DNA from 2 places in the Kineococcus sp. NBC_00420 genome. Region 2 is predicted to be linked to the other one. Evidence: riboswitches for the same ligand, from Rfam matches in the RefSeq annotation. Region 2 holds a riboswitch; the other holds the start of a gene.
What was found. Region 2 has a riboswitch for cyclic di-AMP ahead of OG218_RS21695 (C40 family peptidase). Riboswitches for the same ligand answer to the same signal wherever they lie in the genome.
Positions count from the first base shown of each region.

Region 1 (3,396 bases), 2.2 Mb from region 2:
GCCGGGACGCTGATCCCGGGGACCGTCGTCGACTCGTACCTGACGCTGCGCCTCTCGGCGCTGGACGCCCCGGCGCGGGTCGCGGAGTTCGGCCGGATCATGCGCCACCTGCCGGGGTGGATCGCCGCCGAACGGCGCGACCGCGGCAGCTTCCTGCGTTCCCTCTTCCGCGGGTACGCGGGCGTCGACCTGGACCTGCTGGAGGCCTACGTCGACGACGTGCACGCGCCGCGCTTCCTGGAGCAGGTCTCCTCGGACGCGTTGCGGCGCATCCAGGGTCACCGCGACGCCGGGCACCGGACCATCCTCATGACCGGCGACGTGCGCCAGGTGACGCGGCCGTTGTCGGCCCTCTTCGACGAGGTCGTCTGCACCGACCTGGACGAGGAGCTCGACCTCGGCGGGCGCCGTCGGGCCAGCGGCTTCCTGAAGTCCCCACCCCTGGTCGGGGAGGCGCGGGCCGCCTGGCTGCGCCGCTACGCCGAGGTCGAGGGGGCGGACCTGTCCGCCAGCTACGCCTACGCCGACTCCCACGTCGACGTGCCGCTGCTGAAGTCGGTGGGCAACCCGACGGCCGTCTCGCCCGACGTCCCGCTGTTCCGGGTGGCCCGCGCCTCGCGCTGGCCGGTGGCGGACTGGGCGGCGAGTTCGCCCGCGCGGCGGCTGCGGGTGCCGCAGCAGGTGCTCGCGGGCACCGACTGAGCCGTGCCGGAAGGCTCCCCGGGGGGTCGACGTGGCAGGATGCGAACCGTGCACTCCACACCGTCGAGCAGTCGATGCGGACCGCCGGTGTCGAGGACCGAAGGATGGCGAGGCTGATGGGGATCCCCCGACCGACGCGGATCGTGCGTGCGCTGCCGTTGCTGCGCAAGCACTCCGGGTCTGCTCCCGAGGACAAGGCCGGTCGGGCGGTCCACCGCAACGACTGGGTGCGCTCGGGCCCGGCCACGGCGGTGCGCTCCGGGCTGCAGCGGGTCCTGATGACCCCCGTCCTCCGCTCGCAGGTGACGGTCCACGTGCACAACGCCGAGGTGCTGGACCGCCTCGGCGGCGCGGCCGTGCTGGTCGCCAACCACTCCTCGCACCTGGACGCCCCGGTGCTGCTGGAGGCCCTCGGACCGCGCCGTCGCCGCCGGATCGCGATCGCCGCGGCCGCGGACTACTTCTTCGACGTGTGGTGGCGCGCGGCCCCGTCGGGCCTGGTCATCGGCACCTTCCCGCTGGAACGCCGCGGGACGGCGGGGGCGAGCGCGTCCTCGCAGCTGCTCGCCGACGGCTGGAGCCTGGTGATGTTCCCCGAGGGTGGGCGCAGCTACACCGGTGAGATGCGCCCGTTCAAGAAGGGCGCGGCGTACCTGGCCCTGGAGGCCGGGGTGCCGGTCGTGCCGATCGCCCTGCGCGGGACCTACGACGCGATGCCGCCGAAGCGGAACTGGCCGGTGAAGGGGCGTCCGCCGATCCACGTGACCTTCGGTGAGCCGCTGCACGGACGCGAGGGTGAACGGGCCGGGGACTTCACCCCCCGGATCGAGGAAGCCGTCGCGAAACTGCTCGCGAACAGCTGATCCGAGCGCTCCAGGGCGTGATCTGCGCCACACGCGGACGTCACTCACCAGCCTGATCAGGGGTTTCGTGCACGTTCACGTGACGGTGCGGACACGGCACGGTGTACGCCGGGCCTCGCGCTTGTTACGGTCGGCCCGTCCCTGAGCCCGTTCGGGGACACGTCGCGGAGACGCCGAGTCCTGCCCACCGCGCCGGATGCAGAACCCGTGGGCAGGAGCGGGGGACCCAAGGTTCCTCGGACCACCGCAGTCCGCTGCGGAGTCCTCGGGGTGAAGCCGCGTCCGCGCGGCCGGGTCACACCTTCGACCCGAACCCGACAGCTGACCTCGCAGGCGTTGGAGGCCAACCATGTCTGCGATCCGTCGCGCCCCGTCCCGTCTCGTCCGCCGTGGCCTGCTGGCCACCTTCGCCGCCGGCGCTGCCGGTGCCGCTCTGCTGGGCCCCGTCTCCAGCGCCTCGGCCGCTCCCGTGCAGGAGTGGGACGCGCTCGCCCACTGCGAGTCCAGCGGCAACTGGCACATCAACACCGGCAACGGCTACTACGGCGGGCTGCAGTTCAACCCGCGCACCTGGACCAGCTTCGGCGGTGGGCAGTACGCGGGCCGCGCCGACCAGGCCTCCCGTGAGCAGCAGATCGTCGTCGCCGAGCGCGTGCTCGCGGCCCAGGGCTGGAACGCCTGGCCGTCCTGCTCGCGCCGTCTCGGCCTGCACGGCTCGGCCGACCCCGTCGGCCAGGAGGCCGCGCTGCTCCACCCGGCGCCCGCCCCCGCTCCCGCTCCGGCCCCCGCTCCCGCTCCGGCCCCCGCGCCTGCTCCGGCCCCCGCGCCGGTCGCCGTCGTCGAGGCCGCTCCGGCGCCCGCCGCCCGCACCTACACCGTCGCCCCCGGCGACACCCTCTACCGGATCGCCGTGAACAACGGTGTCGCCGGCGGGTACGTCGCGGTGTGGAACGCCAACCGCGGCCTCATCGGTGACAACCCCGCGCACATCGCCGTCGGCCAGGTCCTCGTCCTCCCCTGACCCCTCCCGTCCGCGATCGTGCAGGGATCCCCGGCACGATCGCGGACGGTGGTCCGACCAGCGTCAGGGACGCTGGTCGAAGACGTGCCGGCGCACCCAGGCGTGCATCGCGACGGCCGCCGCCGCCCCCACGTTGATCGAGCGGGTCGAGCCGAACTGCGCGATGGCCAGCACGTCGACGCAGTGCGCGACCGCCTCGTCGCTCAGTCCCGGACCTTCCTGCCCGAAGAGCATCACGCACTCGCGCGGGAGGTCGTAGGTCTCCAGCGGTACCGATCCCTCGACGTTGTCGATGCCGACGATCGGGAGCCCCCGTTCGGCGGCCCAGGCGACGAGGGCCTCCACGTCGGCGTGGTGGTGCACCGACAGGTACCGGTCGGTGACCATCGCGCCGCGCCGGTTCCACCGCCGGTGGCCCACGACGTGCGCACCGGCCGCGTTCACGGCGTTCGCGGTCCGCACGACGGAACCGATGTTCGCGTCGTGCTGCCAGTTCTCGACCGCCACGTGCAGCGGGTTCCGGCGGGTGTCGAGGTCGGCGACGATCGCGGCGTTGGACCAGTACCGGTACTCGTCACCCACGTTGCGCCGGTCACCCTCGAGCAGCAGCTCGGGGTCGAAGCGCGGGTCGTCGGGCCAGGTCCCCTCCCAGGGCCCCACGCCGACGACCCGCTGCTCCTGGACCTCGTCACTCACCGGACCATCATCGCAAGGCTCAGACGGCCTTCTTCCACGCGGACCGGAAACCCAGCGAGCGGCCGGTCTGCAGCAGGCTGTTCTCGTAGAGACGGCGCGCGACGGTGACGAAGA
Region 1 covers NZ_CP107930.1:2,237,026-2,240,421, forward strand. The annotation lists gene OG218_RS10890 (SDR family oxidoreductase) at 1-702, shown strand, start outside; gene OG218_RS10895 (lysophospholipid acyltransferase family protein) at 807-1,565, shown strand; cyclic di-AMP (ydaO/yuaA leader) riboswitch at 1,746-1,916, shown strand; gene OG218_RS10900 (transglycosylase family protein) at 1,915-2,586, shown strand; gene OG218_RS10905 (TrmH family RNA methyltransferase) at 2,650-3,282, opposite strand; gene OG218_RS10910 (ABC transporter permease) at 3,302-3,396, opposite strand, start outside.
Region 1: it holds a riboswitch for cyclic di-AMP, as region 2 does, so the genes downstream of both, OG218_RS10900 (transglycosylase family protein) here and OG218_RS21695 (C40 family peptidase) in region 2, are expected to answer to the same signal.

Region 2 (3,396 bases):
TGCGGACCAGTTCACGGTCGTGACCCGCCAGCGCCGTCGCGACCGCGTCGTCGCGCCGACGGCCGTAGGGGCCGGCGTCGGCGCTGACGTGCACCCGGCGGGCCCCGACCCGCGCGGCGACGTCGTCCACGACCTGCGCCGGGTCGCCCGCTTCGACCACGAGGTTGCCGTCCAGGGACGCGTCGAGCGCCCGCAGCGAGCGGAGCAGGTAGGCGCGACGGACGTCCCCGGAGGGCTTCCAGAGCGTGGGGTCGATGACGAAGAGCGGGAGCACCGACCCTTCCGCCGCCGCGGCGAGCAACGCCGGGTGGTCGCTGAGTCGGAGGTCCCGACGGAACCAGAGCACGCTGGTCCTCGGGTCACGGTCCTGTTCGCGGGCGGCCACGCCGGGACGCTATCCGCGCGTCCGCCGCCCCGCCCGGTGGAGGCCCGGCGGAGGTGGGGCTCCGACCCGTCGGACGCTCTGCGCGGACACGCCCCGAACGCCCCGGGGTCAAGGGTGCGACCACCGGTCGCGATGAACGATGATGGGCACCGTGAGCGATCTCATCGACACCACCGAGATGTACCTCAAGACGGTCTTCGAACTGGAAGAGGAAGGCATCGTGCCGATGCGCGCTCGCATCGCCGAGCGGTTGCACCACTCCGGCCCGACGGTCTCCCAGACCGTGGCGCGGATGGAGCGCGACGGGTTGCTGCACGTGGGCACCGACCGGCGGCTGGAGCTGACCGACGCCGGCAAGCAGAAGGCGATGCGGGTCATGCGCAAGCACCGCCTCACCGAGCGCCTGCTGACCGACGTCATCGGACTGGAGTGGAGCCTCGTCCACGAGGAGGCCTGCCGCTGGGAGCACGTCGTCTCCGAGGAGGTCGAGAAGCGCCTCGTGGCGATCCTGGACCACCCGCACTCCTCGCCCTACGGCAACCCGATCCCCGGTCTGGACGAGCTGGGGGAGGAGTGCTCGACCGAGGACTTCCGCTCCGGTGTGCAGTCGCTGAGCAGCCCCGAGCTCGAAGGGCGCTCCGTCGTCGTGCGGCGCCTCGGCGAACCGCTGCAGACCGACGTCCCGCTGCTGGCCCGCTTCCACGCCGCCGGCCTGGTCCCCGGGGTCGAGGTCGTCGCGAAGTCGTCGGCCTCCGGCGTGGAGGTCGCGGTGGGCGAGGGTGTGGTGGACCTCACGTCGGCCGAGGCGTCGCACATCTTCGTCGCACTCAGCTGACCCCGCCCGACCCGGGAACCCCTCGACGACGCGGGGTTCCGGGCCCGGGAACAGCCCGGACAGCCGCCTGCCGGCCCTCCCACGGGTGATCTGCGACGGAGGGTGAAGGCCGAGGTCACCCGTTCGGCCCTCGGCGTCGTCCGCTTCCCGTTCTCAGTCGTCACTCTCTGTACATCAAGCCCGACTCGTCGTCACGTCCCCGGCACCAGTTCGTCACCGGGTCGTGACATTCGACCCAGGATCGGGTTATGGTCCACCCGCATCCTCGACAGCGCACGCGGATGCCCTCACGTGGACGCCGAGCCCTGCCACCACGCCGAGGTCCCCCGAGACATTTCATGGCAGGGGTGGGGGAACCACGTTTCCCGGGCGGAGCACGACCACCTGGTCGCGCCGAGTCCTTGGGGTGAAGCCGGTGCGAACCGGCCGGGGGATACTCCCTCCCGAACCCGACAGCTCACCTCGCAGGCGTCGGAGAGGCCACCACCTTGACGACTCGCGTCCAGGCGCGCCATCGCGCCGCCGTTCGTGCCCGTACCCCCCTGACCGACCTGTCCGACAGCGTCGCCCGCACCGCCGGCGGCGCCGTCCGCACCGGTGCGGTCGCCGCCGCCGCCGGTGGTCTGCTCGTCTCCGTCGCTCTCCCCGCGAGCGCCGTGACCAGTGCAGCCCCGGCCGCCGTCGGCTCGAGCGTCGCCTCGGTGGCGACCGCCGTTCCCGCCGCCTTCGGCACCACTGCCGCCGGCGTCGTGTCGGCACCCGCCACGGTGAGCACCCTGTCGAGCACCGCGACGTTCTCCGCTGCCCCGGCCGCTGCGCCCGTCGTCGTCGCCGCCCCGGTCCTCACCCGGGCCACCCGTACCGCGGACGCCGTCCCGGTCGTGGCCTCCAGCGTCGCGGAGAACGCGATCGTCGCCGAGCCCGCGCCGGTCGTGGCGGCTCCGGTGGCCGCACCGGCTCCCGCGCCCGCCCCGGTCCAGGCCTCGATGGGTGCGCGCATCCTCGACGTGGCCGACGACTACGCCGGTGTCCCCTACGTCTACGGCGGCACCACCCCCGCCGGCTTCGACTGCTCGGGCTACACCAGCTACGTCTACCGCCAGGTCGGCGTCGAGATCCCCCGGACCGCCGCCGCCCAGAAGTCGGCCGCGGCCACGATCTCCCGCGGCGACGCCGTCCCCGGCGACCTCGTCTTCTTCAGCAACGGCTCCGGCCGTGCCTTCCACGTGGGCATCTACGCGGGCGGCGGGATGATGTGGGACGCGCCGCGGACCGGCAAGCCCGTCCAGCTCCGCGCGATCTGGAGCGACGCCGTCACCTTCGGTCGCCTCGCCGCCACCGTCTGATCGAGGCACGTCACCGATCGGCGAGTGATCGTCGCTCGGGTCCGCAAGAACGGCGCTCGTCGCGCCCACCGGAGGAGGCTCCCGCCTCCGACGGTGGTGCGGCGGGCGCCGTTCTCGCGTTCGCGACCCGGCCGATCCGGGTCACCTCCCCGGTTCCGGCGCGCCCAGTGGGATTCACGGGAAAGTTGCTGACTCCACCACCCCTCGCGACGTAGGGTGCCGTCAACGACGACGGCACCCACGGAGGTCCGATGACCAGGCGTCACGGCGGCACAGCCACCGTGGTGCCCCACGCCCTCCAGCAGCACGCGGAGCACCACCACCACGTGCACCACCACCATGTGCACGTCGTCGCTCTCAGAGGCGCCCTCCCCACCGGGGACGGCGCCTCTCGTCGTCTCAGGAGGTGGATGTGCGCACGCTCGTGCTGAACGCCGGCTTCGAACCGCTCGCGGTGGTGTCCTTCCGCAGGGCACTCGTCCTCGTGCTCGCCGGGAAGGCGTCGGTGGTCCTCGCCGACGCCGACCCCGTCGTCGGCGCGACGATGAGCCTCGAACGGCCCTCCGTCATCCTGCTCACGCGCTACGTCCGCGTCCCGCGCGGCCAGGTCGTCCCGGTCAGCCGGCGTGGCGTCCTGCGCCGCGACCACCAGCGCTGCGCCTACTGCCGCGGCCACGCGAGCACCGTCGACCACGTCCTGCCGCGCAGCCGCCGCGGCCCGGACACCTGGGAGAACCTCGTCGCCTGCTGCGTGCGCTGCAACAACGCCAAGGGCGACCGCACCCCCGAGGAGATGGGCTGGAGCATGCCGTTCCGACCCGCCGCCCCCC
Region 2 covers NZ_CP107930.1:4,399,919-4,403,314, forward strand. The annotation lists gene OG218_RS21685 (cryptochrome/photolyase family protein) at 1-385, opposite strand, end outside; gene OG218_RS21690 (metal-dependent transcriptional regulator) at 537-1,220, shown strand; cyclic di-AMP (ydaO/yuaA leader) riboswitch at 1,525-1,706, shown strand; gene OG218_RS21695 (C40 family peptidase) at 1,709-2,566, shown strand; gene OG218_RS21700 (HNH endonuclease) at 2,979-3,396, shown strand, end outside.